3 regions of the Paenibacillus sp. 1182 genome follow, and region 2 is predicted to be linked to each of the others. Evidence: predicted binding sites of a transcription regulator. Region 2 holds the regulator's gene; each other region holds the start of a gene.
The links. Region 2 encodes Rex, which represses fermentation and respiration genes when NADH is low (regulators of the CRP and FNR family bind a similar motif). Its sites were predicted from a motif close to TTGTGAAATATTTCACAA; they were not measured.

Region 1 (10,828 bases), on a different contig from region 2:
GAATCGTGAAGGTGTACCTGTGGGTCGTTTTGAACCGAAGGAGTCACCAGAAGCGATGAAAGCAGCCATTGAGCAATTGCTATAGTAGCTTTGCCTTCATTCCAAAATATATGTTTAAAAAGGTCTGATTTCCGGCATGTCTCCGGGAAGCGGACCTTTTTTTGTTCTCTACATGTGCATTTGTCTAAGGGGGGAGCATCATGTGAAAGTCGATTCCATGGGCATAATCAGGCCGCCTACAGGGGAAACTGAATGGAGCAAAAAAACATTTCAGCAAACAGTTGATCTCGTATATCCTTTCTTTTTTAAATGTGGACAAATTGTGAATATCACAAAAAGCTATTGTAATGTGAAAAATATCACACTATAATAAGTGCATGAAGTGAAATAAATCACAAACACTAACGAGCTGTTTACGTGAAACTATTCACAATTATTATACAGTTTATGCCCACACACCAAGGAGGAATTCAACATGAAAGTAGCAGTTATCGGATGTACACACGCAGGCACAGCAGCTATCGTTAACACAGCTAAATGTTATTCAGATGCAGAAATTACCGTTTACGAGCGTAATGATAATATTTCATTTTTATCTTGTGGTATTGCGCTGTACGTAGGTGGTGTCGTCAAAGATCCGCACGGCCTGTTTTATTCGTCTCCAGATCAACTGTCTGACTTGGGTGTAGTGACCAAGATGCTTCATGAGGTAACGAGTGTGGATACGGCTGGCAAGTCGCTGCATGCCCGTAATCTCCAAACAGGTGAGGAATTTACAGACACATTTGATAAACTAATTGTGACCACGGGATCATGGCCCATTATTCCAAAGCTGGAAGGCATTGAACTTGATCATATTTTGCTCTGTAAAAACTATAATCATTCCAATGATATCATTGAGAAAGCCCAGCACGTACAGAACATTACAGTCGTGGGAGCTGGATACATTGGTGTTGAATTGGTAGAAGCTTTCCAAATGAATGGTAAAAATGTAACGCTGATCGACAGTGCTGATCGTATATTGAATAAGTATTTGGACCATGAGTATACAGACCGGATTGAAAGTTCCCTGAAGGAACATGGCATTAAGCTGGTACTTGGCGAGACGGTGAGTCGTTTTGAGGGTACGAACGGTAAGGTAAGTAAAGTCGTGACCTCTAAAGGAGAATATGAAACAGAGCTTGTTATTCTCTGCATCGGTTTCCGACCTCAAACGGATCTGCTCAAAGGTCAGGTAGATATGTTGCCTAACGGTGCGATCATTGTGGATAACTATATGCAAAGTAGTTGCCCGGACGTGTTTGCAGCAGGCGACAGTTGTGCAATTCGCTATAATCCGACCGGCAAAACGGCTTATATCCCTTTGGCAACCAACGCAGTTCGTATGGGTACGCTGGTGGCACGTAATCTGGTGCAACCAACCATTGCCTACATGGGAACCCAAGGAACTTCGGGTATCAAAATTTACGAAGACAATATCGCAGGAACAGGCATGACGGAAGCTGCGGCAACAGATGAAGGCATGACTGTAGAAGCTGTAACCATTGAGGACAGCTACCGACCTGAATTTATGCCAACCTCCGAAAAAGTGTTACTGAAAGTGGTATATGAACAGGGGACGCGGAGAATTCTGGGTGCTCAAATTATGTCGAAGGTGGATTTGACGCAATCCATTAACACGCTATCCGTAGCCATTCAAAACCATATGACCATTGACCAGTTGGCCTTTGTCGATTTCTTCTTCCAGCCGCACTATAACAAGCCTTGGAATTTCTTGAACGCGGCAGGTTTACAAGCATTGCCTACAATATCTGAACGGAACCCAGTTACTGTATAATTAGATTTGTCTGTGACATTGTTCATAAGTTTGTCAACAATCTGAGGCGTACGGATGAATCCTTATAGTACAATATAGAGTAGCATAAGGATCAGGGGGGAAGTAACTTATGGGTTTGTTTTATATCCTTTTTCTTGTAGTCGTGGCCATGGTAGGCCTTGGTGGAGTTCTTTGGTTCTTAAGAGCAGTTGAAAAGGAAGAATACAATTAAATGTAAAGCGCGTAGTAGCGCAGTAGATGTAATAATACAGAAAAACAGTCCTTTTTTCAGGGGCTGTTTTTTTTATAGTTACGAAAGTGATTTTTTTCACAAACTTAATCACTGATTTTAAATAAAATATGAAAGAAGAATATTTTAGTGAATAGATATTAAAGGAGCGGGGATATATGGCGAGCTATAAACCGGGGCAAATTGCTGAAAAGACGGTGGAAACAGGAGTGGCCAAGGCGAACAACCCGTGGACTGTGGCGGTGGTACTGGGGTTTTTGGCAGGTGCATTTATTGCACTCGGGTTTTTGCTGGATATACGTGTTATTGCAAGTGCGCCTAAAGAATGGGGAAGCATTGCCACCTTTATTGGAGCTGCGGTGTTCCCTATTGGTCTGGTATTAGTTTTGATCGCAGGCGGAGAATTGCTGACCGGCAATATGATGGCGGTCCCTTTGGCGAGATGGGCAGGACGGATTAAGACAGGAGTCATGTTTCGTAATTTGGCGATTATTACGCTCAGTAATTTTGCAGGTGCGTTATTCGTTGCATTTTTCTTTGGGCATGTGCTGGGTTTAACAGAAACGGGCCCTTATCTGGACAAAGTGGTGGATATGGCAGGACATAAGCTACACGAAAGCTTTTTGCAGTCTTTTATATCGGGTATAGGATGTAATTGGCTCGTAGCACTGGCTGTATGGTTGGCATATAGCACAGACTCCATTGGCGGCAAAATTATGGGGATTTGGTTCCCGACCATGGCCTTTGTGGCTATTGGATTTCAGCACGTTGTTGCCAATATGTTTCTCATTCCGGCGGCTATTTTTGCAGGCCACTTTTCATGGGCAGATTATGTTATGAACTTCATTCCGGTCTGGCTGGGGAATTTGGTAGGAGGTAGCCTGTTTGTGGCTGGAGCCTACTGGTTGGCCTATCTGAAAAAGCCTCAAGCCAACGCACATCCAGTGAATGAATCTCCAACTACTTCTTCGGTTGCACATCCAATCCGTTGATTGATCCTACCTAATCACGGTACTTTAAACAGCAATGAACAAAGCAAATCCGCCATGACAGGCCCGGGGGAACGAAACCTGTCATGGCGGATTTTTTTGGGAGTGGTCCATGATTTGGCATGGAGGATGAGTGTGCTCTCGTCCATGATGCCTTGATCTTTTTTACCCTCAGTAAGATATGATGAAACAGGATGTTGAAAAAAATTATAATTCTTAAAAAATCCGTTTTGCTCTATGCAGCAGACGGATTTTTTTAATATTTTGGAGAGCGGCTGTGTGGGAAAATCCTTCTCTTGCCATCGGCCAAAGCTGTGGATATGATAAGATCAGTGTAATTTTTGGAAACGGTAACGGAAAGGAGCATCAACACTATGGATCATCGCAATAGCGCGCCTCGTGAGGCCACGCTTCAACAAGACTTACAAGGGGGACAGCGGATGACGGAGCAGCAGGACGGTATTTTTCCGGCTGTATGCCCGTTAGATTGCCCGGATACGTGTGGGCTCCTGCTTCACAAGGAAAAAGGAAAGATAATCAAGGTGACTGGAAACCCAGATCATCCCATTACCAAAGGGGCTATTTGTAACAAAGTTCGCAATATGACGGAGCGGGTATATGATCCTGATCGGGTGCTCTATCCGTTGAAGCGTATAGGCCCCAAAGGAGAAGGGAAGTTTGAACGAATTAGCTGGGAGGAGGCGGTCAATACCATTACAGGTCGGTTCAAGGAACTGATCCGTACGGACGGACCGGAATCTATTCTCCCCTACAGCTTTTATGGCAATATGGGCGTATTGAGTGTGGATGGAATGGATCGCCGATTTTTTAATGCGCTGGGTTCAAGCCAACTGGATCAGACGATTTGCAGCGTGGCTGGGAATGAAGGCTGGGCGTCCGTTATGGGTTTTAAGGGCGGCACCAGCCCGGAGGACACGGAGGATGCAGACCTCATTATTGTGTGGGGTGGTAATGTCATTAGCACCAACATGCATCAGGTCGTTTTGGCTGAGAAAGCACGTAAAAAAGGTGCTAAGGTGGTCGTTATTGACGTTCATCGTAACCGGACGGCGCAATGGGGGGATTGGTTCATTCCGTTATATCCGGGGACGGATACAGCGCTCGCGCTGGGTGTTATGAATGTACTGTTCGCTCAAGGACTGACGGACGACGAATTTTTACATCGCTACACAGTAGGTCATGAGGAACTGCGCGAGCATGTTAAGACCTATACACCAGAGCGGGTTTCGCGGATTACCGGCGTGCCGGAAGCGGATATTATCCGTTTGGCGGAAATGTACGGAACTGCGAGAGCAGCGTATATCAATATCGGTAATGGGCTTCAGCATCATGATAATGGCGGTATGAACGTACGTGCGGTTACATGCTTGCCTGCGCTCACTGGACAATGGCTGAAGCACGGCGGGGGAGCGTCACGCTCCAACGGCGCTTATGCCAAGATTAACAGCGCCCATCTGGAGCGTCCTGATCTGCGACAGAACCCGGATGCCCGGATGATTAACATGAACCGGATCGGAGAAGCGCTGCTACAGAAGGAACAGCCGATTAAGGCGTTATTCGTATATTGCAGTAATCCGGTAGTTGTAGCCCCCGATTCGGAACGGGTGACTAAAGGATTTGAACGAGAGGATTTGTTCACAGTCGTTCATGACCTATTCCTAACCGATACGGCCCGCTATGCAGATATTGTGCTGCCTGCCGCGTCTTCTTTTGAAGGAACAGATCTATACAAATCGTACTGGCACCACTATATCCAAATGCAGCAGCCCGTCATTGATCCGCTTGGGGAAAGCAAAAGCAATTATGAGCTGTTTAGCCTGCTCGGACGGGCAATGGGCTTTGATGAAGCTGCCTTTACGGAAAGTGAAGAGGAGATGATCGCAGGCGCGCTTGATAATCCAACGAACCCTTATCTCAACGGTGTGACCTTGGAATCCTTAAAGAAGTCACCTTTTGTAAAGCTTGATATGACGCCAAAGGCCACTTATTTGGATCGTTTAACCACGCCTTCAGGCAAGATTGAGCTATATTCGGAAAAAATGAAACAAGCAGGTCTGCCCGCGATGCCTTCTTATGTGCCGCTGATTGAAGGGTACGACGGAGAGCACCGACCGCAAGCGGACGAGCGGTATCCATTAATGTTTATTTCACCGCCAAACCATAATTTTCTGAATTCTACTTTCGCTAACTTGCCCAAGCATCAGCGACTGGAGCGGGAGCCCTTGCTACAAATTCACCCGGAGGATGCTCAGACAAGAGGCATCGCGGACGGGGAGCCGGTTACCGTATGGAATGATCGGGGGACGTATGAGCTGAAAGCCAAAGTCACCGATCTGATGCTGCCCGGTACAGTGATTAGTCAGGGATTATGGTGGGAAGGCAAAGGACGCAGACAGCGTGTCAATGTGTTAACCTCTGATCGGCTGTCGGATATGGGACAGGGGGCTACTTTCTTCTCAACGGTGGTGAATGTGAAGCGCCAATGAGATTATGCCTTTTATGGCGTCAGATGCAAAAGGAGAAACAAAAGATATGAAATGGTTGGAGTCTTATCCGAAAGAAGTGAAAGTGTTTCTCATTGCCAGCCTGATTAATTCTGCTGGAAGTTCCCTGATGTGGCCGTTGGTTAGCATGTATGTGTTTGACGAGCTAAACCGTAGTATGGGAGATGCAGGAATTGCGATTTTAGTGCAGTCTCTGGGCGGAATTTTTGGTCAAGTGTTGGGCGGAGCCCTCTATCACCGTATTGGAGCCAAGAAGCTGATTGTTGGCTCACTCGCGATGAACGCGCTGGGACTTCTCGCGCTTCCATTTACCAGCGGTCATTGGGTAGCGTTTGTCATCATGATGGGCTTTATCGGCTTTTTTAATGTCGTATCTGTACCTGCGATTCAGGCGTTTGTAGGTTTTCGTTTCGCTGACCTTCGTGGAGAGCTATTTAATATTATTTATGTCGCTAACAATATTGGGGTTGCAGTGGGTACGGGATTGAGTGGCGTTCTGGCTGACCTCTCCTATCAGCTCAGCTTTGTGATGAACGGAGTGACTTCTGCGGTATTTGCCGGATTCTTCTGGTCTTATCTAAGCAGGGTGGATCGGGAAGAGGGAGAAGTACAGCTCAGCAAGTCTGTGAAGAAAAGAGAGGAAATCCCAGCTCGTTTGCTGTTTCGTGATACCAGATTGTATCTCTTTGTGGGGTTAGGCTCACTTTTTTTATGGTTCGGCAATTCGATCTGGAATACAGGAGTGTCTCCCCATATTATTGAGCAGGGCTTGCCTAAAACGATGTATGGGTTACTATGGACACTGAATGGTATCCTTATTTTTGCCGCACAACCCATTATTTTTTGGATAAAACGACTGTACGCTCATCACGCTTCAGCGCAAATGACATGGGCCGGAGGATTTTATTTGGCGGCTTATATTGTCATGCTGGGCACACAGAACTATACTGGAATGATATTCGCTATGGTTCTGGCGACCCTGGGAGAAATGCTGATTGCACCTGCGGTTCCAGCATTCCTGTCTGATCATGGAGGTCGGGGTGCACCCTTTTACATTGGGCTTGTGGGGGGCATTGGCGCAGCCGGACGGGTAATGGGGCCTTATATTATGGGGAAGTTGTATGATGGCGGTGGGTTACCGCCTACACTTTGGCTTGCATCAGGCGTAGCGGTGTTGTCGATCCTGTTTTTCGTCCTGCACAGCTGGTTGAACCGTTTCCGGCATCATTCGGATACTTTGAATACTATGACGTCCAAGGCGGATGTTCCCAGTTCTTAAGTCCTAATAAAAATGCAGTATTATGCTGTAATTATGGTACAATAAGTGACGGATGATTGTAGTTATTGCTTCAGGAAAGCCTTCACAGGAAGGATTGAAAGGAATTGTTTACAAGTCAACTCTTGACGATACGTCATTCGGAGATGAAGGATGCTCCTGATCTGATTGCGCTGGATGAATTGGTATGGAATGAACGCACGGCTCCCGCCTCGCTGTCCTGGAAGTCGCGCGGGGAGTTTCTGCGTAATACGCCTCCAGGCTCTCAACTGGTCGCCATCGAACAGGAAGTACTCTGCGGGTATATTGGATTTCGTCCTCCAACGCTGTTGGCTAGTAATTGTCATGTACTCGAAATAAATATAGCTGTACATCCAGCTTATCATCGCAAAGGCATTGGGACGGCACTCATGAACTCCATGAAGGATATTGCAGCTGCGGAGGGCATACGTAAGTTGAGTTTGCGTGTACTCTCATGCAACACGGAAGCCCTTATGTTTTATGAAAAAAGTGGTTTCGCGATTGAAGGACGTTTGCATGAGGAGTTTTACATAGCAGGCCAATTCGTAGATGATGTGTTAATGGCCTATTTCTTAAAATAGGCGGGAGGCTACAGACAGCAATTCGGTTGTATGCCCGGCCTAAACCAACAACGCCGCAGACCTGCTCAGGTCTGCGGCGTTGTTGTACAATACAATATTACCGAAGTTGCTTCCATTCATTTTGGAGCATACCGTACACTGCGTGGTTCATGTAGCCGTCGGGCAGCAATTCCGCTTCGCGTACAATGCCTTCGAGCACAAAGCCCAAACGTTCCGGAATACCGCGGCTACGGCGGTTCGTCGTTGCAGAGCGGATTTCGACCCGATGCAAGTCCAGCTCCATCAAAGCATATTCAACGAATACGCGGCAGGCGCTGGTCATTAGACCTTGTCCTTCGTACCCGTGTCCAAGCCAGTATCCGATGCTAACGGAGCGGTGAGTCCAATTGATCTCATGGTAGCTGATGATGCCAGCAAGCTCGTTGTCTATCCAAATTCCGGCGGTCAGACTACCGTTCTCTGCGGCTTGTTTCAAGGCGCCCTGCACGAACTGCTCTGTGTGGCTGATTTCCGTGGTAGAGTCTACCCATGGAAGCCATTGACGCAGGCGGTCACGGGACATTTCGATCAGCTCAAACAGAGGCTGCACATGCTCCTTGGTGAGCGGCCGAAGGACTGTGCGTTCGTCCAACGCATATGTAAACATGATTGATCCCCTCTTTCACTCGGAAAATCGCTAAACCAGCCAGTCTAGCATTTAATCCCATGCTACCTTATTCTGCGAGAGTCGTCAAAAGGGAGAGGAAGCTTCAAATTCAATAGGTCCCACCCGGAACCGTTCATGCTCGTATACATATCTCAGATCCAAATCCCCTACAAATTCGGTTGGGGATACACTGCCAGATACAGTGGCTTGCAGAGGAAGCTGTTCGGCATCATACATTACGACAGAGCTAAAATCGAGATGCTTTGTAAATTGGGCTGGATCATCGTAAAATACTGATGCTTTAGGGTCCATCGTGTGTGTGACACCGTCAATCGTGACAGCAATATGAACCTGGCGGTTGTGGTCACGTGGCTCCACTGAGCTGTGAACGCGCTGGGACACAGCATCTGCTGCCGATTCGACTGCATATTCTTCCATCGTCCGTGCGTTAACAATATGCAACTCCTGCAATTCGACACCCGTTCCCGAGGCACGCGTGAGGACCACGACGGCTTCACGCACACCATCCCCATTCACATCCCTATAATATAATTGTGGTGCGGTGGAGATATCTGCCGAGCCCGACCATCGGAATGTGTGGCGTTGTTGGCCGATTTCCAATACAGCTGAATGGAATAATCCCTGTGACGGACTAACAGCATATAAGCGGACGGATGAGTCTTCTGAAGCGCTGGCTAGTGGACGAGATTGTACAGTTCCGTTCACCGGGTCCGGTGAAGGATGGCCGGAAGTCATGACGGAAGAGGACAAAAGCATAGACAGCAGGATCACAATGAGCAGCTTAAACACGGGTGGGTCTCCTTTTCCGGGCAAAATAAAAGATATATACACTATAACGAATTTATTTGCCGAAAATGTTAACTCTTTTTCATAACTTGTCACTTTTTTTGCTGAAGAGAGCATAAGGATTTTCATTTTATTGAGTTATGCGGTGTGAAAGGGTATATTTAAGGGAACATGTTTTACACAGATTATACGGAAGAAAGGTTGATTAGCGTGGAGAAGCCGATCACTCCCCCCAATTTTATTAAAAATGTTATTGAAGAGGATCTACGTACGGGTAAGGTAAAGGAGGTTGTTACACGATTTCCGCCTGAACCTAACGGATATTTGCATATTGGACATGCCAAAGCTATCTGGATCAATTTCTCGTTGGGAGATGAATTCGGAGGACGCACCAATCTGCGTTTTGACGACACCAATCCGGCGAAGGAAGACACGGAATACGTGAACTCCATTCAGGAGGACGTGAAGTGGCTCGGTTATGAATGGGAGGAAAAACATTTTGCCTCCAATTATTTCGAAGAAATGTACAAGCGTGCCATCCTGCTGATCCAAAAGGGTAAAGCTTATGTGGATGATCAAAGCGCGGACCAAATCCGTGAAACTCGTGGCACACTGACCGAACCGGGGCAAAATAGTCCTTATCGGGATCGCAGTGTGGAAGATAATCTGAAGCTGTTTGAAGAGATGCGTGCAGGCAAATACCAAAATGGTGAAAAGGTGCTGCGTGCCAAAATTGATATGGCTTCGGGAAACATTAATTTACGTGATCCGATTATTTACCGTATTTCACACACAGCACATCACAATACAGGCGACACATGGTGTATCTATCCAATGTACTCCTATGCTCATCCGCTGGAAGATGCGATTGAGGGAGTAACGCACTCGCTCTGTTCGCTGGAATTCGAAGATCAACGCCCGCTGTATGATTGGGTTGTAGCTGAATGTGAAATGGAAAAGGTACCGCACCAATACGAATTTGGACGGCTGAACCTGGCTCAAACCGTAACCAGCAAACGTAAGCTCAAGCTTCTGGTCGATGAAAAGCACGTAGATGGTTGGGATGATCCTCGTATGCCGACGATTTCCGGTTTACGTCGTCGCGGCTATACACCGGAGGCCATCCGCAGCTTCGTATATGAGACAGGTATTTCCAAAGCCTACGGAGTCATTGATTTGCAGGTGCTGGAGCATTTTGTACGTGAGGATTTGAAGCTTAAGGCACCTCGCACCATGGCAGTCATAGATCCGTTGAAGGTGGTTATCACAAACTATCCTGAAGGACAAGTTGAAATGCTGGAGGCGGAAAATAATACGGAAAATCCGGAACTCGGTACACGCCAAATTCCGTTTTCCCGGGAAATTTATATCGAGCGTGAGGACTTCATGGAGAATCCGCCGAGCAAATACTTCCGTTTGTTCCCTGGTAATGAAGTACGTCTCAAGCATGCTTACTTCATTAAATGCAACGATGTGATTAAGGACGCAGACGGAAATGTAACGGAAATCCACTGTACCTATGATGTAGAAACCAAGAGCGGATCAGGCTTTACGGGACGTAAAGTGAAAGGCACGATTCACTGGGTAGAGGCTACTCAAGCGGTTCCTGCCGAATTCCGTTTGTATGAGCCTTTGATTAACGCAGAGGACACGGATGAGATTGAAGAGGATGCATCAGAAAAAACATTCCTTGACCAATTGAATCCGAACTCATTGGAAATTGCTCATGGCTATGTCGAGCCGAACATGAAAGAAGCTCAATCACAGGACAAGTTCCAATTTTTCCGACATGGTTATTTCAGTGTCGATCCGAAGCTTTCCAAACCGGGTGAGCCTGTATTTAACCGTGTTGTATCGTTGAAAAGCTCTTTCCAATTGCCTAAGCAATAGGCTGTTGGAAAGTGTGGGAGAGATGGT
Region 2 (10,828 bases):
GCCAGCAACTAGAAGAGGGATAATATTCACCCCAATAAAAACGAGAAATATAATAGTCACCGGCACTATGCCGATTAATGTTTCCTTGATCCATCTAGGCATTAGGCCATACCCCCATTTGCTGAGATTGACGTGGCAATACGATAAACTTGGTCGCTTTACCTTCGCTGAGTCGGATATAGACATTGTTCGAATCCATGTCGGTATCAGCTTTGATACCCGTCTTTTTCTTTTTCATCTGCTCAACTGTAGATGAAATTTGAGTATACTTTTTATTTTCCATCGCTTCGGCTACAGGAAACATGGCCTCAGACCACCATTGATTCAGTGCTGAATTGGAACGATCTTCAATATCCAGCTTAATGGTACGGCTGCCAATGATGGTTTGCCCTTTTTGCTTAACCACATCGACTAATCCGGCCACATCCGCCTGCGGTTTGAGATCTAGTTTCAATACAACCTGATCCTGTTTAATATCTATTTGAGCGCTTGTCACGCCTGGATATTGAGAAACCAGTTTTTCCAGAGGGCTTTGCATTGTAACCTGACGGTAAATGAACCATCCCCCAAATAGCAGCAAAGCTGCCAAAACTGCCGCCACAACGATAGGAACTGCACGCAATTTCAAACAACATCCTCCTCTCAAAATGTAAAACACAGAAGAAACGGGACGAATGTCAACAAACAACCAAATTGCATGATCTTACAGCGATCAGCAATTCTTTTTTCTATCATTTTTGTCTATCACTTATAAAATATAGTATATCATAACGTATATCTAATATCGAAGGCAATGTGTGGAGGAGTTGTGATGAGGCAAAATCTTTGGTTAAGGTGGAGGCGAAACGCTGAGCGTAGGATTTGATCTTACGATCGCTGTTGCCCGCCATAAAGATGAATTTGCCTTAGGAGAGAAGTTGGGTAGGTAAAGATGCTTCGCTGGCATTCAGCTCATCTTTACGGCATAGCAAGACTAAAAGACGTAAATACGAATTTCATCGCATTTACGTCTTTTTCTTGAGCTTTTAATCATTTACTAGTCATTCATTCCACATCTGCTGATCCTCAACCAGCTCAGTTATTGGGCAAAGTATACTTTACCCCCGTCGCTCCCCCATCTGAAAAACGGTAAAAGGCATAGTAATGATGGCTTCCATCATCGTAAAACAGCTGCCACACATATTCGCCATTGAACACACTCGGCTGGAGGCTTACAATTTTCACACCTGGAAGCTGCTGCTGAATTAGCGCCGTCATTTTTTGCTCGTCGACTCCGTTCTTCAGCAGCTCGGTATGAACACCGCTATTATCTGCGGCAGGTACGTTAGGTTGTCCCTCCACTTTTTGAAAAGGAACCCATACCATTATATTTTCATTCTGTGCATTTTTCCCTTGAACCACCCAATAAACCTGATCCCACACAGACTTCCATGTTTGAGTCGTGCTAACCAGACCACCTGATTGCTTGGCCTTAATGATAGCGGCATTTTTCTCAGCCACCTGGTCTTGAGTAACATAGGAATAATACCAGAAAATGCTGACCAGGATCAGTATCACGGCCAAAATGGCGACCGCTATCCATTTTTTCTTATTTTTCAAACCCGTGCTTCCTCTCTAAGGGGATGTGACACCTGAATTAGCGCGACAGCAGCCCTTCAAAGGCGGCTTGTGCCTCATGTTTGATACGTTCCTCGTCCATAGTCAGGCATTCGCCGTTTTTCACAACCTGACGACCGTCTACCCACACATGAGCCACGTCCTTGGCGCTTGCAGAGTATACCGCATGGGAAATAAGATCTGTACGCGGCAAGAAATGTGCCTGATTCAGATCCAACGCGATAAAGTCAGCCTTGTTGCCTGCTGCCAACGCTCCTACTTCTTTTAAACCAATCGACTTTGCACCGTATTCTGTTGCCAGACGCAGCGCTTCACTTGCAGGAACTGCCGTAGGGTCACCGGATACACCCTTGTGAATAAGTGCTGCCAGACGCATTTCCTCGAACATATCCAGGTTATTATTGCTGGCAGGACCATCCGTTCCGAGAGAAACCGTAACCCCTGCACGCAGCAATTCAGGCACTCTTGCCACACCACTTGCCAGCTTCAAGTTGCTGCCAGGATTGTGGGAAACCGCTACACCACGTTCTGCCAGTAAAGCTATTTCTTCGTCGTTCAAATGAACGCCATGGGCAACAAGCGAAGGACGGGAGAAAAAGCCAAGCTTATCCAAGTGTGCAACCGGACGCAAACCGTAGTCGCGTACGTTTTGCTCTACTTCGGCGATCGTCTCAGACATGTGCGTATGCAGTGGCAAGTCCAGATCATGCGCAGCTTGTACGAATTTTTCAATAAACGCAGGTGGACATGTATATGGCGCGTGCGGAGACATCATCGTAGTAATACGCCCGTCTGCTTTACCGTGCCAGTTACGTGCAAAAGTCACGGCCTCTGCCAGCTTGATTCGCTGTTCTTCCTCCGAACATAGTCCAATTGCTCCACGCATCAGACTTGCACGAATACCTGACTCTTCAGCCACACGAGCCACTTCATCCATATGATCGTACATATCGAGGAAGGTTGTTGTTCCACCTTTCAGCATTTCCAGCACAGACAAGGACGTACCCCAGTACACGTCTGTAGAAGTAAACTTGGCTTCCATAGGCCACATTTTTTCTTGAAGCCATACTTGAAGTGCCAAATCATCTCCATGCCCACGCAGTAGAGACATCGCCGCATGACCATGAGTATTGATCAGACCAGGTAAAAACAATAGCCCTTTACCATCGATCGCTTCCGTCTCTTCCTCACCCGCAGGCAAGGTTTCGCCAATATAAGTAATACGACTATCCTCCACAATCATAAAACCATGGACTACCCCTGCTTCTGGTCCATTTATGGCAAAAGATCCGTTTTTAATCATCCATTTATTCACTGTCATATTGGGTTTCTTCCTTTCCGTCCTCCAAATAATAAGCGAGGCTAAGCAAATCAGTTGTAAAGTCTGTGGCATGAATCCGAATGTTGGCTGGTGCCTTGAGAGTAGTCGGTGCAAAGTTCAGGATCGCTCCAATTCCGCTCTCAATAAGCCTGTCAGCCACGTGCTGTGCTTCAAAATCAGGTACGGTAATAATCCCGATTCGAATGTGTTTTTCTTTCACAGTCGCTTCCAGTTCATCCATCGGTTGCACGACCAATGTATTGATCTTGGTTCCTACCTTATCCGGAAACGCATCAAATACCGCTACAATCTTCATATTGTCTTTTAAATAAGCGTTATAATTCGAAAGGGCTTGCCCCAGATTACCCGCTCCGACCAATACTACATTAATTTGTTGGTCGATTTTCAGGATATGGCGTATTTTCTCAATGAGATAAGAAACATCATAACCAATACCCTTCCGACCAAAATCTCCAAAATAAGCAAGATCTTTACGGATTTGGGCCGGGTTCAAATCTAGCCTCTGTCCCAACTCTTGAGAAGAGACCGTAGCCACCTCCCGTTTGTGCAGTGCATTCAGATAACGTAAATATACGGGTAACCTCCGTACGACAGCCTCTGAAATTTTATCTGATTTCATACTTGCTCCCCCTAATTGTAACGAACATACTTATGTCCGTCCGTTATGCCTCTGTCTCCGGGGCGGATTGGAGCCATTCGGCGATGCGGGGCACCATTTGCTCCGATGGCATATGCTCCATTTTTGGTCCCGGTAACGAGTACAAAAAGTGCTTTCCGTAATAGGATTCAATCACACGCGTATCATAAACGATAACGACCCCGTGGTCGTTCGCTGTACGTACCAACCGACCAAATCCCTGTTTGAAGCGAATGACCGCTTGCGGTACAGACAGCTTCATAAATGGATTCTTCTTCTGCTGCTGGAGCAGTTCGCTTTTTGCCTCCAGCAGCGGGTGATTCGGCGGTTGAAACGGCAAGCGAACAATGGCTAGACAAGTCAGAGCCTTCCCCGGAATATCGACGCCTTCCCAGAAACTGCTGGTCCCCAGCAATACAGAAGCTTTCGCTTCCTGAAACCGGCGGGTTAGCTTGCTGCGACTTCCACTGTCCACACCTTGTCCCAGCACAGTAATTTCGCTGGATGCTAAGGCCTCTTTGAGCGGCTCATACACTTGCCGGAGCATCCGATAGGACGTAAACAGAACGAGCATTCTCCCACGTGTCGCCTGAGCAGTCGCTCCTAGAGAGCTAACGAGCATATCTACAAAATGCGCATCTCCTACACTGCCCTTCACACTTGGGAAATCCCGTGGAATAACCAGCAACACCTGATCCCTGTAATTAAAGGGTGACGGGAGCTGCGAAGTCATCAGCCGCTCTTGATCTGCGGCCTCCTGTAAGCCGAGCTGATCGATCATGTACTGAAACGACTTATCTACCGACAAGGTAGCAGAAGTCAGAATAATGCTTCTTTTTTTGTCAAAAAACATTTCTTTCAACTGGCGGCTCACATCGACGGGTACCGCATAAAATTGCAATGATTTACTACGGAATTGCCCGCTCGCCTCGAGCCAGTATACGGTTGTTTCATCATCGAGTCGGATAAAAAAGCGCAAATTTTCTCGAATCCCCGCCAAATCCTTGAGCAGACCCGTGATATCTGTAATAAGGCTATCCGCCGCATAATCGTCATGTTCTTCCTTGACGTCCAGCATCAGCTTGTCGCCCTTGCGCAAAATTTCGCTCATTGTTACATATAGCTGATTTTCCAAAGCTCCCGCCTGATCCCACTTTGCAGGCTTGGCCGAAGGTTTGAGACGGGAAGAAAACTGTCCTGTTTCACCCGGTGTCGCATCACTTCGCTCCGGCAACATGCCAAACAGTTTGTCGCTTAGCAGGTCCCAAGTTTCCTTCACCTCTAACACGAGCGGATACAGCTGATCAATGGTTGAGGCCCAATCTGCCGACTTCTCGTGTCCCGATTTCGCCAACTGTTGACGAAGTGAAGGCAGTTGTCCATTCTTGCTGTCTTTGAACAGTCGCGTCAGTGTATGCACGAGTGTGAAATATTTCATATGCATACCTAGGTGTTTACCAGCTACTTCCTCCAGGTGATGGGCTTCATCTATCACCAGATGTTCATAGCTCGGCAATAACTGATGACTGGCTTTGACGTCTGTGAACAACTTAGAATGATTCGTAATAACAACATCCGCTATTCCTGCTTCATGGCGTGCACGATGATAATAACATTTGCGGAACCATGGGCAAGAACGACCAAGACAGGACTCTGAATCACTCGCCACCGTTTCCCAGAAATCCCCTCCACGGTTGCTCAGATTCAGTTCTTCATCATCACCGGTTTCTGTTAGCGTCAACCAGACGATCATCTGAGCCGCTGTAATTAAATCTTCCTTCGGTGTCGCGAAGTCTCTTCTATTTATTTTATGTTCAAACTTACGCAGACACAAATAATGTCCCCGACCCTTGAAAATAGCAGCCCGGAACGGAAACGGAATCACCTTGGTCAGCATCGGAATGTCGCGCTCGCGTAATTGCTCCTGCAGGTTGATCGTATGTGTACTCACCATAACGCGCTGTCCCTTTTTCACACTGTGATACAGCGATGGGAGCAAATAACCCAGGGACTTCCCTGTGCCTGTACCTGCTTCAATCAGCAGATGCTTGTCTTCACTCAGTGCCTGATTCACACCCTCAATCATCTGTATCTGCGCCTCGCGCTCCTCATATTGGCTCAAGGATGAACGCAAATTGTCCCGCACATCATCCATGTACTCCTCAAAGGAAACACCTGACAGTGGATTCGGGTCATCTTCTCTACGCGGAGCAGCTAGCTCCGTCCAATCTTCCACTTTTAGCGCAAGCTGACGAAAAAACTGATATCCCTCCAAATCCTGAATAGGATCAAGCTCTTTCTCTTCACGCACCCCATCAAGAAACCATCCAAGGTCACTGTCTTCCTCTGCAAACAAATCACTAAGCCGCTGTATCGTTATCAGAGGTAATGCTTGAAGCTCACCCAGACACTTTAAAAACACCTCAGCCGTAGCCAATGCGTCGCTGTCTGCTTGGTGAGGGCGATCATGTGCCAGCCCGAACTCAGAAGACACAAAACCCAACTGATACGAAGATAGTGATGGAAACATAATTTTCAGAAAATCCATTGTATCCAAGATTCTTCCGCTAAATGGCAAGTATCCGCACCGATCCAGAGCGTTTTGCAAAAAATTAAAATCAAACGCCACATTATGACCGACCAGTACAACATCGTCCAGCATAGGCACAAGCTCCATCATCATTTCTTCAAGTGCAGGTGCATCCTTCACGTCATCGTCTGTAATTCCGGTCAATCCAGTGATAAAAGGTGGAATAGATCTGCCAGGGTTCACATAAGAGCCGTAAACACGGGAAATGCTGTTATCATGATCTATAATTGCAAGTCCGACTTGAATGATGTCATCCGCGGACTGGGTGCCTGTCGTTTCAAAATCCAATACCGCAAATTTCATTCGGGCTTAATCCTTTCTTATGACACTTACAAAAATAATAACTCCGTATATTAGCATAGCAGAAGATCGCGTGTTTGGAAATTAAGACAGCCAAAAAAGACGATGCATACGCCGCCTCAGGAGGTGGGCATGCATCGTCTTACTCGGTGTCTGACAACTACATCCAGGTCATTATGGAGCTGTCGTATCGAAGCTTTTCGGTACCGGACAAACAGGCTTCCATATTGTGCAGCGGCTCGGGTAACGCAGGATCGAACTGATGTGCGAGAGCAAAACATTTTTGCGCCTCCTCTACGTCAGCCTGCTTTGCCAACAGACAGCCTAGCGCATTATAGATGACCGCTTTTAGTCCTGCCTGCTCAGTCAGGTCCAGCACCTTCTGAAAATGGTATACAGCTTCTGCTGGATCATCTAGTTGAAAATAGGCCATTCCCATATACATGCGACTCTGCCAACTGTTCGGAAAATGCTGTAGTACCTGCTCAAATTGTTGGATCGCCTCAGGGTACATAAGTAATCGATAATACCCTTGCCCCCGACTAAAAGCCGGCAGCTCTTTTTCAGGCAGCTCCGTGTCAGACATATCGGTCTCCGCGGAAAAGCCGGCCGCACGCAGGCACACCATTTTTTCCTCAAAGGCCAGCCACTCATCCATAATTCCGTCACTCATTCTCCGCAGCAGACTCCAGTGCTGTAGCAGCTCCTGCCTGCGGGAGCCCTGGGCTGATGGGTAATGCTTCACGATATCATCTAACATGCTGTTCATTTCTGCGAATACATGCTGGAACATGTGCATCCCGCCCTTATGAAAGATGGATTAATACACTCACATTTTTCGCTTAAAAGACGGGTTTCATCCGCACTCCCATTCATTACATGATCGTCGCATGTACTTCTTTGTTCATCGTTTGGGCTGGTTTATTATGTTCATCAACAAATACCACTGTTGGTTTGTATGTTTTGGCCTCTTCATTTGACATGGAAGCATAGGAAATAATAATGACTGTATCACCAGGCTGCACCAAACGAGCTGCCGCACCGTTGAGACAGATCACACCGCTCCCACGCGGTCCGGGGATAACATAGGTTTCCAGTCGAGCTCCATTGTTATTGTTTACAATTTGAACCTTTTCATTCTCCAACAGATCCGATGTCTCCATGAGATCTTCATCTATAGTGATACTCCCCACATAGTTCAGGTTAGCTTCCGTAACCGTAGCGCGGTGAATTTTGGATTTCATCATAGTTCTAAACATGGGAAAGCACCTCCGCCTTCTGTATTCTTATATTGTCAATCAGTCGGGTACTGCCAAATTTCACAGCTAGCGCTACGATGATGTCTTCCTGAACATCACATAGCCGCTGCTCGGGAAGAAGGGGCTCCAGACCGGGAAAAGTTAAAATTTCAATGTAATCAATGTCTGCTAAAGGAGAGGAAGTAATGGTGGACTCCACCATTTGATGTAACTGACGAATCGTAATTGTGTTTGTTACAATATCTTCGCTCACTTCTTGCACCTTACGCAGTGACTGGGACAGCACCAATGCCTGCTCGCGCTGTTCTGCACTTAAATACACGTTACGGGAGCTGAGGGCCAAACCATCCGCCTCTCTGACGATGGGACAAGGTACGATAGTCACGTTCATATTGAGATCAGTCACCATCTGCTGGAGCACAGCAACCTGCTGTGCGTCCTTCATCCCAAAAAAGGCCAAATCAGGACCTATCATGTTAAAAAGCTTGGCTACCACCGTAGTCACACCATCAAAATGGCCGGGACGGGAAGCACCGCACAAGCGATCTGTCAAAGCGGATACACGAATTTTGGTTTGGGTTGGTTGTGGATACATTTCTGCTACAGTTGGCAAAAATACAATATCCACGCCCTCGCGCCGTGCTACCTCCAAATCACGAGCTTCATCGCGGGGATAGCTTTCCAGATCTTCATTCGGTCCAAATTGGATCGGATTTACGAAAATGCTAAGCACCACCGTATCTGCCATTTCACGCGCCTTGTGCATCAAGCTCGCATGTCCTTCATGCAGGTATCCCATCGTTGGTACAAAGCCGACTTTATGTTGCAGTAAAGAGGCAGAATCGTGTACCGTTTTTGCTCCATTGGCTCCAAGTTGCCGACGTTCGGCAATAACCTTGCGTAGTTGAGCCACTTCTCTTACGATGATCATGACTGAGATTCCACCTTTTCCTTAGCTTGTTTCTGCGCTTGTCCTTTTGCCTGTCCGTACAAGGACTCCAGGGACTCCACAACACGGTCATCCGCGCTGAATACATGCTCTGCGGCCGGGAATGCCCGCCCTTTCACATCACTTACATACTGCTCAATGCTGCTACGGATCAAGCCGCCTACATCGGCATAGGTTTTAACAAAGCGTTTGCTGAAATAAGGAGATGCGTACTGAATCAGATCGTGATAAACAAGTACTTGACCGTCACATCCACGTCCTGCACCGATTCCAATGGTTGGAATGGAAAGTTCTTTAGAAATCGCCGTTGCCACTTCCTCAGTCACCAATTCCAAGACAATACCAAAGGCACCCGCCTGCTCTAATGCCTTGGCATCTGCCATCAACCGGCGTGCGTCTGCTTCGTCCTTACCTTGAATGCGATAGCCACCAATTTGATTAACTGATTGCGGAGTAAGCCCGATATGTCCCAGCACAGGTACACCTGCCTGAACAGTCGCTTTTACGACATCGGTAATTTCAGCTCCGCCCTCCAATTTAACAGCATGCGCATGTCCTTCTTGCATCAGACGGCGGATGCCTTGAAGACTTTCGGATATGCTGCCGTGATATGTCATAAAAGGCATGTCCGCTACGATAAATGTATTCTCAGCGCCTCTTGCAACTGTCCGGGAATGGTACACCATATCATCCAAGGTCACAGGGATGGTCGAATCGTAACCAAGAACTACGTTACCCAGCGAGTCCCCCACGAGAATGATGTCAATTCCCGCCTCCTCGGCTATCTTAGCCGATGGATAATCATAGGCGGTCAGCATACTGAGCGGAATGCCCTCCTGCTTCATTTTTTTCATTTTTACAATATTCAGCGCTTGTTTTCCTGCCATCGCGAATGGCTCCCTTCCATCTTTTTTTGGCACAAAAAATAACCTTTTATGAACGCCTGTACATCTGCGTCATCAAAAGGTCCGAACAGCCAAAAAAGACACTCATTTTGAGATCGTCCCTTCTGTCTCGGTCCTGTTCGGCTCAGAGCAGAATCCAACGTAACCTTCAAATGAAGTTATGATGGTCTTACAAACTTGCTAAAGTAGAGCAATGTGCCCTTGGAGTGCAGCTCGGACCGTCCGATGCCGCCTCCTGCACAGTATAACAAAAAACATCAGCTTTTTCACGTGAAGTTTCACACAGGAAACAGAAAGATTGTGGTCGTATACTCAGCTAGGGTCGCTTCTACAATTGTATATCCCCTGAAATAACCTGAATCCGCTCACCCTGGTTCGTTTCTATCACTAGTGCCCCTGAAGGGTCCAAGCCCACCGCTGTACCTTCTACCGCTATCCCTTGTCCCGTATGTGCCCGAACGCTGCGGTTCATCGTCACGGATAACGCCTCCCACAGCATGGCTATGGGCTGGAACCCCTGCTCGGCATACAACTTACTTAGCAGCTCCATTTCTTCCAGAACTGCAGCAATCAGTGCAGTACGGTCAATTTCAAGCCCTGCTTCTATTTTCAAGGATGTCCCTACATGGGATAGCTCTTCCGGGTAATCTTCTTTATTTAAATTTACGTCAATGCCGACCCCTGCAATACAGTAGCGGACCCGTTGATCCTCTGTTGCAGATTCCAACAGAATACCGGATACTTTGCGACCATGAATCAACAGATCGTTTGGCCATTTGATTCCTGCCTCCACACCCGTCAGCCGACGAATGGCTCTACACACTGCTACACCTGTAAGTAGCGTTAGCTGGGGGGTAAAAGCTAAGGGCTGGGTGGGGCGCAATACAATGCTCATCCATATCCCTTTGCCGCGAGGGGAATACCATTTACGTCCCTGACGTCCCCGACCCGCCGTCTGTTCTTCTGCCAGCACTACCGTTCCCTCCGGCGCATCCTCTTCTGCTAAACGCATAGCATCCTGCTGAGTGGATACCGTCGAATCCAGCACTATGATACGCTGGCCAAACGATTGTGTAGTTAATAGATCTGCCAGTTTGGATACTTCCAATCGGTCAGGCCGAGATATCAACCGATAGCCCCGGCGCGAAGAGGCATCGATATTATAACCCAGCTCACGCAGTTTGTTGATTTGCTTCCATATTGCTGTGCGACTAACGGAGAGGCGTCGG
Region 3 (10,828 bases), on a different contig from region 2:
TGGAACATATCCCATATTAACGCACCACAAGTTTGGGAAAAAGGAATCGACGGAACCGGAATCGTGGTCGCCAATCTGGATACAGGTGTAGATTATACACATCCGGCCCTTCATCGCAAATGGCGGGGTCTGGACGCGGCAGGCAATGTCGTGAATCCCGAGCTGAGCTGGTACGATCCGCATAGTCATTCGACGCTTCCGGTCGATCAGGAAGCCGATTCCCATGGTACGCACACGATGGGAACGATGGTCGGCTCTGAGGAAAACGGAACGAACCGAGTGGGCGTTGCACCTGGCGCGAAGTGGATTGCGGTTCGGATTTTTAATCCGGAAACGACGGATGCAATTATACTGGATGGCGGTCAATGGCTGCTTGCGCCAAAAGATGCCCAAGGGAATCTTCATCCCGAGCTTGCTCCAGACGTAGTGAACAACTCGTGGGGGGGCGGACCGGGTCTTGATGAATGGTTCCGGCCTGTGGTTCAGGCATGGCGGGATGCTCAAATTTTCCCCGAATTCTCTGCAGGTAACACCTCTCTTTCCAATCCGGGCGGACCTGCCTCAGTAGCCAATCCGGCGAACTATCCGGAATCCTTCGCTACTGGAGCCACGGATAGCAATGATAATCTGGCCAGCTTCTCATTGTTAGGACCCTCACCCTATGGTGAAGTGAAGCCCGAAGTTTCCGCGCCGGGTGTTAATATCCGGTCATCTGTTGCTGGTGGCGCCTATAAAGGCGGATATAACGGTACTTCTATGGCGGGACCTCATGTTGCGGCCCTTGCAGCGCTGTTGCTGCAAGCGAATCATTCGCTTACCGTAGATCAACTTGAGGAAATTTTGATGAATACGGCTACACCACGAACGGACAGCACATATCCTACTTCACCAAACAATGGCTACGGACATGGTGTCATTAATGCGCTGGATGCGGTCGGTTCGGTCATGCAGGGTCTGGGCTCCGTGTCTGGTAAAGTTGTAACGGGTGGCGACGATCTGGAAGCACCTGTTCTCGAGCATACACCGCCCGCTGCGGCATTCGAGGGTATTGATATACCTCTGACTGCTCATGTAACGGATGATGTCGGCGTGACAGCCGTTGAGGCATTTGCCAAAACAGCGGGTACGTCAAATTATGTATATATTCCGTTGGAACGGACCTCCGGCGACAGCAAAGATGGTACATATCAAGCATCCATCCCGACTTTTTTGGTGGATAGCGCTGGTCTGGAATACTATATTCGTGTAAATGATTACGGTAATAACGGATTTGAAACTGAAGTATATAAGGTGAAAATCTCTAAAGGGGTAAAACCAGGCTACACACAAGACTTTGAAAAAGACATTGCCGGTATTAATATCGGTGGACAGGGCAGTGTTTGGAAATGGGGAACTCCAACAAGCGGCCCTAAAAGCGCACATTCGGGTACAAAGGTCATCGCGACCAATCTCGAAGGCCAATATCAGACCAACTCCAACAGTTATTTTATGGCCCCTCCGATTGATCTGACCGAGAGCTCAAAAGGGGCACTGGTTAGCTTCAAGCATTGGTACGATCTTGAAAACAATTCTGATTTCGGCAAAGTGTACGTAGCAACCACAAACAATCAGAATGCGTTTGAGCAGGTATTATCATTTACCGGCGCCAGCAACGGCTGGAAAACACAATATCTTGATTTGCGGGCATTCGCGGGTCAAAAGGTATACCTCCTGTTCAACTTTACTAGTGACAATACGGTTGTGAAAGATGGCTGGTATATTGACGATCTGTCGATTCAGGAGCCAGACACCGTTGCACCTGCTGCGCCGAGCAATTTGACTGCTGAAGCAGATACTGTAGGCAACGTCACACTGGCCTGGAATGCTTCCTCCGATGAAGATGTGAAGCAGTATAAGGTGTATCGTTCTACCCAATCAGGCAAAAATTATACTTCCATCGGTACAACCTCAGCACTGACACTCACAGATACCATCACGGTCGGTGGAGCGACCTATCATTATGCAGTGGCGGCTGAGGATTATAGTGGTAATGAAGGAATCAAGTCGAATGAGGCTTCTCTGAGAGTAGACGTGCCGGATACGCTGTATAGCGATCATTTTGACGGCAGCTCGGATAATGGCTGGACTCATTCTGGTACTAAGGATGAGTGGGAACGCGGCATTCCCAAGGAAGTAGGACCAGAGAGCGCAGCGTCCAGACCCAATGTGTGGGCAACCGATCTGGATAGCAATTATGAGAACGGAGCTGAATTTTCGCTGGTTTCACCAAAAATTAATTTGCAAGCTGTACGCAACGCAACACTGACCTTCAATCACTGGTTTGAAATTGAGGCTGGCTATGATTACGGTTATGTGGAAGTGTCCAAAAACAATGGTGACACGTGGAGCGAGCTGGGCAAATTCTCTCACAATACGAACGGGAAAAAGTGGGCTCCAGTTTATTACAATCTGGATAGCTACGCCGGCAATGAAATCCAAATTCGCTTCCGTTTGAAATCGGATAACAGTGTGAACAAGAACGGCTGGTATATTGACGATTTCCGTGTGCTTGGCATTCCAGCTACGACAGTGACTAAGGACATCGTACCTGAGTCGAATATCAAGCTGGAAAAAGCGGAAGAACAGTTCCCGCTGTACAAAATTACAAGTACTGAAAAGAGTGAATTCCAGGAGAAAGTGAAGCCGGCAGAAACAACGGTGGAACGTGGACGTGTCGGTCTCGACAGTCTTCCAGCCAGCGCTACGGTTACGGTATTGGAAACCGGACGTTCGGTAAAAACGGATCCGACCACGGGCAAATACAGCTTCACCCATGTAGCCGGCGACTATACGCTGAAGGCTGAAGCCTACGGTTACGTTCCTCAAACGAAAGCAGTCACGATTGAGAATAACAAAGTCATCAGAGCAAACTTTAGTCTTCAGGCCATACCTCACGGTACGATTCACGGGGTCATTACCGACAAGCAATCCGGTGAACCGATCCAAAAAGCGAAAGTGTTGGTGGTGGAGGATGCACGCATTGCTCCGGTCGAAACGAATGAGGCTGGAGAATTTACGCTGGACGTGCTGGAAGGAACATACACGTTGTCCATTGCAGCCGAAAATTATTATAGCGACAGTGTATCCGTTACTGCTCCTCCGAACGGTAGTGTGGAAGCGAATGTCATGTTGAAACCTTTTATCGGGTTCCAAGGAGGCATTGCTTACGATGACGGGACAGGAGAAAATGCTAGAGCCTTTAACGCGGCAGGCAATTCATGGGCAGTCAGAATGACACCTGAGTCGGAAGTGACTCAAGTGACAGGAGCATCGCTTTTGTTCTGGAACTCTGCCTTCCCGAATCCGGGAGGAACGGCATTCCAATATTCTGTCTATGACGCCTCCGGTGCCGCAGGAGCACCTGGACGATTGTTGGCTGGTCCATTCGACGGGACTGCCGTACGGGATGAGACACAATGGACGACGGTACAGCTCCCAGAGCCGGTGACGGTTCAAGGTGACTTCTACATCGTATATACACAGTCTGCTGTAGGCACACAGTCGCCGGGTCTTGCTACAGATGAAAGCAGTCCCAATGCGCTTCGAAGTTGGCAAGGTGTAAGCGGCACATGGAGCCAATCACCTGAGGAGGAGGGTAACTACATGATCCGGGCTATCGTCAGATATCCGGTGAATGCTCCAACGATTACGACTCCTACGAAGGCTACCTATACGCAGGAAGAGACGATTACCGTAACAGGAACTTCTCCGGCAGAAGGAGCCGATATTCAGCTCTTTAACGGTAAGGAGCTGGCTGGCACAACGAAGGTGAAGGATCGCCAGTTCAGTTTGTCGGTTGATCTTCAACCAGGTGCTAATCCGCTAAGTGTCCAAGCAGCGGTATACGGCAAAATAACGGATCGTTCCGAACCGGTGGTCGTGACACTTGACCAGACTAAACCGGGTCTGATCCTGACTTCGCCAGATGAAGGAGCCCGTACGAATGCGGGTGTCGTGAGCGTCACCGGTACGGTGTATGACGAATTCCTCACCGATTTGACGATTAACGGCGAGCCAGCCGAATTTGGAAGTGACGGCACCTTTAACAAGCGATTGCTTATCAACGAAGGTGAAAATCAAATTACGGTGACGGCCAAGGATCTTGCCGAAAACGAAACAACCGTTACGCGCTCGGTGTATGTCGATACAGCTCTGCCGAAGCTTGAAAACATTAACCCTGCTGAGGATGTGCGTATTACTCCAGGGCAGTCAGTACGGGTATCTTTTGACAGTGCATCCGGTTTGGAGGCGTCCTTCCATGTGGAGCTGCCTTTCAACCTGTCCACTTTGGGCCGCAACGATATTCCATTAAATGAGACTTCGTCAGGCCACTATGAAGGTACTTATTTCACTTCATCTTCTCTGAACCTGGAAGGCGGAGTCATCGTGATCCGGGTAAGGGATGCAGCGGGAAATGAAGTGGAGACGGAGGCGCCGGGAAGATTGTATGTAACCAATGGTGGGGGACAGAACCCTGATCCGAATCCACCTACATCCAATGAGAAGCCAGTAGCCATTATTCAGGCTAATGAATCCGCTAAGAAGAACAAAAATGTACAATTTAACGCCAAAGCTTCCCGTGATGTAGACGGTGAGATCGTCAGTTACAGCTGGAATTTTGGGGATGGTGATACGGCGGTCGGTTCCAAGGTGAAGCATAAATTCACCACAGCTGGAACGTATACCGTGGAGCTAACGGTGACGGATAATGACGGCGCAAGCGGTAAGACTGTGCATACGATCACGATCCGTTAACACCCAGTAGGAAATGGAATGCTTGTTTTAGAATAACAATGAAGGCCCACAGCAAGCTACGGTTTATAGGCTGCTGTGGGCCATTTTTAATTGTCGAACCGTTCAGGAAGCGATACAATGAGTAGAACTCTATAAAGTGAATCGTTTCACAATAATATTTTAGCAGGAGAGGATCATATGATTCATTTGCAAAAAGAAAGCGGACGTATCCGTCTTGTACTGGATGCCTATTTTATGGGGGAAGATATCGTTGTACTCATTTCTGGCGGTGATCAGCCCCATTTGGGAACGATTACAGCAGGGGCCAGACTCGAGCCGATTCAAACTGTGCAATTGCAAAATCACAAGGAGTTTTATATTACCGAAGAAATTGCAGTTCGCTTACGAAAAGAGTTTGCGGGCAATTTTGCCATTTGCTGCGGGACACATTTGGACCATGCATCCAAGGACGAAATCCGAGTGCTGACAGATATGGCCATACAACTGGGAAAAGAGCTCATTGGAGAACTCAAGCAAGCACGCTAGTAGCAACCTTTTTAAGTGAACTCTCGAAAGAGCAGATTGCGATAGGGGTATTTACTAAAGGAATACTTAAAAAGCAATGCAAAGCCATCGTCCTCAATTTGTACGGATTTCAGCGCAGAGGATGGAATCAAACTACGGATCATGACATGAACTGCACGCTGGTCTTGTCTGTTGATCGCTTTGGCTAAGGCAGAAGCAAAACATGGATTACGTGCCAATTCGCGATACAGCGGAAAAACGGCTTTTGCGATGGCGCGATGAACTCTCGGCTCAAATGTAAACTGCACAGTCCCCGGTGGAATCGTTGTTCCATTCGTATAATAGAGCATCGGTGGCTGAGCTAAAAAGGAAATAAAGTAGCCGATGCCGTTCGTGCCTAAGCCTTGTTTGGCGGCAAATGGAGCTACTGAGCAGAGAAGGGATTTCATCCGATCCAAATTCGCCTGAACGACAGCTCGTGACCATTGGACGGCAAAAGCACGTCGGGTTGCAATAGCTTTGTAAAATGGCAGCATAGCAGTGGATATTATCCTAAGTGTGTTTGCATTTAAACGTTTGTGAGGCGAGCGCTTTCTGTGGGATGTTGCACGATATAGCATAGCTCCGACCTCCTTGGCAGGATGCTCTCATGGAGCACAATTGATCTGTAACAGGTAAAATACTGTATGCCCAGTTACCTCAAAAAGTGCTAATATCGCTATGTTTCTTCTTTTTAACGTTCTAATTTAAAAATTCGAAATAAGTACTGTCCTGATTTGTAAGATTGTGGTACCCTAGAACTTATATAATTGCTATTTTTCGTATTGGAGTTGAATTTAACAGATGAGTGATTTGTACAAGGAGCCTCGATCTTCCGATCCTTTTCAGGAGACGAACGATTATAACGCCCCATTTAACCCGCCCCCAGTAGTTCCACCTACCAATAGTAAAGCTGTTGCCTCGATGGTGCTCGGGATTTTATCTGTTGTCATTCCCTATCTTGGGTTGATTATCGGAATTGTGGGTATTATTTTGTCCAGTCTTTCCCTGAAGGAAATTAATCGTCATGGCGAGCAAGGCAGAGGTATGGCCATTGCTGGACTGGTATGTAGTATTATCGGTACACTGATTTATACACTGATCATCATTTTTATAGTTATTGTTTTTATTGTAGCGGCCTCCAGTGGCGATCCGGATATTTTTTCAGACATTTAATGAATTGAAGAATGCTTGAGTCAGACAAACCATTCACGATTTGACTATTGGATGCTATGATAAAAGGAGTCCAATGAAGGAGAGTGAAGCCGTATGGCACGTACTCAAACACAAAAAGCGCTAAGCAAGGCAAAACGCGCTGGAATCTATTGCGCGGCACAGAGCCGCAAAACAAATGACCATTATGGCGAGATTTCACAGCACATACGAATGAAGCCGACCAAGCAGGAACAATTACAAAAGGTCAAGCACAAGAAGCGAATCGTTCAGAGCGACGCTTCTTTTTTTTGTCTTTAGAGAGAACAGCAGTGTCCTTTTCAGCGTGGATTTATAAAGTAGCAGAGAAATGATTGTATACAAGCGAAAAGCGCCTTTCTGTACCGAAAAAGGACTTGATAATAATTATCATTCTTGTTAGAATATCATAAGAAAGAAGGAACCCGGGCATGGGCTCCTTCATTATAAAGCTAGGCTTGAAATCAAAGATTTACTTAGCTTCGAAGGTTTTGCAGTCTGTTTCTTCGGATTTGTGAGTGTCTTCAGGTCTGTTGCTTACGATGTAAATGGAGCTAGCGCTGCATTTATTCTCTTGGGCCCAGTACGTACAAGAGTTGACTTCACACAGAACGTCTTTTGCCATGTTGTACACCTCCTTATATGGGTGTGATGGGCTGAGCAAATAGTATCACGGTCAGTCAAGGTAGGACTTGTCCAACTTTGCTTACCCTCTTGTTAGGAAGAGGGATTTTGCTATGCCTACCTGTACAATATCAAATGAAATTTAAAATTGCAATGTTAGCATCATTTGCAGTTCAAAGCGGACATAAGTGTCCCTTTTAATTAAAAACAAAAGCTGTCCTCCATGCAGAACGAAATGTTTCTCTGCTGGAGAACAGCTTTTTTTGTTTTTTGACATAATGACGATATTAAAAGACTTAGCGCACGTTAGGAATATTTACGATGGGATCAATGTCAGCATCATAGTCTACATCCTCGAACTCAAAGCCAAACAGTTGGAAAAATTCGCGACGATATCCTTCAAGATCGGACAATTCGTAGATATTGTTGGTCGTCAGCGCCTCCCATATTTTTGCAACTTCTGCCTGCACGTCTTCACGTAGTTCCCAATCATCAATACGAATACGTCCTTCTTCATCTACAGGAGTTTCTGGTGCGTACAGACGCTCAGCAAACAGGCGGTAGCTCTGTTCTACGCACCCTTCATGCAGCCCTTTTTCCTTCATTACCTTATATAAAGCAGAAATATACAGAGGAACGACAGGGATAGCGGAGCTAGATTGGGTAACGAGTCCTTTGGTGACTGCGACGAAGGCGCGTCCGCCTGTAACTTTCAGCTGATCGTTCAGCTGATGTGCTGTCTCCTCCAGATGATCCTTTGCACTTCCGATACTGCCTTCTCTGTAGATGGCTTGCGTAATATCCGAACCAATATACGAAAAGGAGAAGGTCGTTGCAGTATCAGCCAATACACCGCCTTCACGCAAGGCGTCAATCCACAATTTCCAGTCCTCACCACCCATAACCTCTACAGTTGCTTGTACTTCTTCTTCTGTTGCGGGTTCGAGCGTCACGCTGCTGACTTCCCCGGTGTGGAAGTTAACGGTCTTGTTTGTGTAAGGCTTACCAATAGGTTTGAGTACGGAATTAAACGTTTCGCCTGTGTGGGGATTTGTACGGCGACCTGAAGCGACACTGTAAACCACCAGATCGACTTGTCCCAGTTCTTCGCGAATGGCTTCCACCGTTTTGGTCTTGACCTCATCCGAGAAGGCATCGCCTGTCACGCTTAAGGATTTAAGCCCAGCTTCCTGAGCAGCTTTTTCAAATGCAGCAGAATTGTACCAGCCTGCCGATGCTGTACGTGTTGCCGTAGCATTGCTAGGACGATACACGCCAATTGTATTGGCACGCGCACCGAAGGCGGCAGTAATGCGAGAAGCCAATCCATATCCGGCAGATGCCCCGATTACAAGTACATTACGGGGGCCTTGGATAGCAGGACGGGCCTGTACATAGTCAATTTGCTCCTGAACATGTTGGGCACAGCCCACCGGATGAGCAGTGGTGCAGATAAAGCCACGTGTTCTTGGTTTGATAATCATGTTATTGTAATTCCTCTCTTCTTGTAGCGATCTTCACCCTTACTATTTTAACTTTTAACTATTTTTTTTCAAACGTGGATTTTAGTAAGTATCCTTTTTACCCAAAAGTGAATCTCTGTACAGGGTGGCAAGTGCCTAAGGGTCTGCATATGATGCTGTAACGATAAACATGAGAAGGGAGAGAGCTGCTTGAAGAACAAGAGCCGAAAAACCAACAGAAACAAAAAGCCGCTCTATCGTGTAATTGACCCGGATATGAATGAGTTAAGTATGATACAACGCTCAAAACCACTGCCTGCGGAGAGGGAGACAGAAGCAAGACTTCATCAAGTTGCTTCTCCGCCTCCCCCAACTACAGAGGAGTCGGAGCTAAAGACAGTTGTCGAGCCTGAAGTCGAGGCTCTGCACGAGAAAGAAATTGAGGTTGCAGATGTAGAGGAGACTCCAGCTTTGATGGAAGAACCCCGACTGCCAGAGCTAGAGCCAGAGCCAGAGATAGAGCTAGAGCCGGAACCAGAACCAGAACCTGATCCAATTGATGTGGAAGAAATTTTGAACAATAAGAAGGCTCCGCATGTAAACAATGCTTTCATCTATACAGACGATTTGAGTGATTTCGCTGTGACAGGTGAAAAGATCGCTCCCGCTTCCATAGATTCCAGCAAGCTGAAACAAGAGAGTATCCAAACGGAATTTCTAGCAGATTATGCTGTTCATACAATTAAAATAGCTGACGGTGCTGTGACTGCTTCGAAGATTGCTCCCGACTCCATTACGGTCGAGCATCTGTCAGACGCATCAGTGGCAGGCAGTAAATTGCAGGATCGCTCTATTAGTGGTGAAAAACTTCGTGATGGCAGCATCACTCCAGAAAAGCTGGCGGATAAAATTATCAGCGGCGATCATATTGCCAATGGCTCGATTGAAAGCCGTCATTTCAAGCAATGGATCGTGTCTTCAGATATGCTTCAAGATCAGTCGGTCACCTCCGATAAAATTCGCAGCGGTACGATTCAATCGAACAATTTGGCGAATGAAGCTGTTGATAGCTCCAAGCTGGGCGATCAGTCTGTGACCACCTCCAAATTGCGGGATGGGGCTGTGGATGGAACTAAAATCCAGGCAGGCAGCATTGAGAGCGCGCACCTGACCGAGCATGCCGTTCATGCAAGGCATTTGGCCCCCGGTTCGATTAATCGCAAGCAGCTATCCGACGGAATTGTGGGCAGGGAACAATTGGAGGAAGGTGTTGTCAGCGGGCGTCATCTGGAGTCTGAGGCAGTCACCAGTACGCACATTCAGGCAGGAGCGATTGAAAGAAAGCATCTCAGTCCTGGCTCCATCGGGGAAGAGCAGCTTGGAACGGGCCAAGTAACAGCCCGGCATATCGCGGATCGGAGTATTCAATCCAATAAACTGGCAGATCAGTCTGTAGGCTCATTACAGATTGTTGATCAATCCGTCACTTCATCCAAAATATCGGATCAGAGCATTCTCCCACACAAAATTGCCGATGAGGCAGTACTTACCAGACATATTGCAACAGCAGCCATACAAGGACCTCAGATTTCTCCAGAGGCAGTTTCTTCCGTGCATCTTCAATCCGAAATTATTCGGAAAGATCATATTGCACCAGAGGCGGTTACGGAGCAACATTTGCATTCCGGGGCTGTGACAAGCGAGAAAATAGGGAAGGGTGCAGTTCTGGATCACCATGTGGCGAATCAGGCTGTCAAGGAAAATCACATTGCTTCGAGCGCGATTAAGTCTGACAAAATCGCTGACGAGGCGGTTGTAGAAACTAAAATTGGTAAAGGGGCGGTAACCGGAAATAAAATTGCGTCGCAAGTCATTACCCACGTACACATTGCAACGGGAGTAATCCGTGAAAACCACCTTGCCGACAACAGTGTGGGCGGAAAGGCGTTACAGGCTCAATCGGTGGATTCAACCCATTTGGCCCAGAGCTCTGTACAGAGCAAGCATCTTGGGGAAGACAGTGTCGGAACCGCGGCGTTGCAAGAACAGTCCGTTACCGCAGACATACTAGGCGAAGGCGCTGTTCATACCGCGCATTTGGCCAGTGGTGCGGTATACTCCCACCATTTACAGGATCATGCCGTTACTTCGTTGAAACTATCGCCGGAAAGTGTGGCTACGGATAAAATTAATGATTTGGCGATTACTGCGCC

Region 1: a site for Rex is predicted at 2,133-2,150, ahead of JOD82_RS04740 (formate/nitrite transporter family protein). Genes of this name have one in related genera too.
Region 3: a site for Rex is predicted at 4,929-4,946, ahead of lpdD (prenylated flavin chaperone LpdD). Genes of this name have one in related genera too.

What each region holds. Positions count from the first base shown of each region.
Region 1 covers NZ_JAFICR010000002.1:365,916-376,743, forward strand. The annotation lists gene JOD82_RS04730 (glutathione peroxidase) at 1-85, shown strand, start outside; gene JOD82_RS04735 (FAD-dependent oxidoreductase) at 476-1,837, shown strand; gene JOD82_RS04740 (formate/nitrite transporter family protein) at 2,225-3,058, shown strand; gene JOD82_RS04745 (molybdopterin-containing oxidoreductase family protein) at 3,430-5,562, shown strand; gene JOD82_RS04750 (MFS transporter) at 5,609-6,859, shown strand; gene JOD82_RS04755 (GNAT family N-acetyltransferase) at 6,964-7,458, shown strand; gene JOD82_RS04760 (GNAT family N-acetyltransferase) at 7,556-8,104, opposite strand; gene JOD82_RS04765 (copper amine oxidase) at 8,189-8,914, opposite strand; gene JOD82_RS04770 (glutamine--tRNA ligase/YqeY domain fusion protein) at 9,083-10,801, shown strand.
Region 2 covers NZ_JAFICR010000001.1:202,418-213,245, reverse strand. The annotation lists gene JOD82_RS01100 (AAA family ATPase) at 1-102, opposite strand, end outside; gene JOD82_RS01095 (hypothetical protein) at 95-628, opposite strand; gene JOD82_RS01090 (cell wall elongation regulator TseB-like domain-containing protein) at 1,075-1,599, opposite strand; gene JOD82_RS01085 (amidohydrolase) at 1,637-2,938, opposite strand; gene JOD82_RS01080 (redox-sensing transcriptional repressor Rex) at 2,925-3,578, opposite strand; gene dinG (ATP-dependent DNA helicase DinG) at 3,622-6,489, opposite strand; gene JOD82_RS01070 (tetratricopeptide repeat protein) at 6,647-7,279, opposite strand; gene panD (aspartate 1-decarboxylase) at 7,362-7,745, opposite strand; gene panC (pantoate--beta-alanine ligase) at 7,738-8,676, opposite strand; gene panB (3-methyl-2-oxobutanoate hydroxymethyltransferase) at 8,673-9,581, opposite strand; gene JOD82_RS01050 (biotin--[acetyl-CoA-carboxylase] ligase) at 9,928-10,828, opposite strand, start outside.
Region 3 covers NZ_JAFICR010000009.1:166,067-176,894, forward strand. The annotation lists gene JOD82_RS18740 (S8 family serine peptidase) at 1-4,794, shown strand, start outside; gene lpdD (prenylated flavin chaperone LpdD) at 4,972-5,319, shown strand; gene JOD82_RS18750 (hypothetical protein) at 5,331-5,918, opposite strand; gene JOD82_RS18755 (DUF4190 domain-containing protein) at 6,142-6,513, shown strand; gene JOD82_RS18760 (hypothetical protein) at 6,607-6,810, shown strand; gene JOD82_RS18765 (DUF1540 domain-containing protein) at 7,001-7,153, opposite strand; gene fabV (enoyl-ACP reductase FabV) at 7,449-8,636, opposite strand; gene JOD82_RS18775 (WIAG-tail domain) at 8,826-10,828, shown strand, end outside.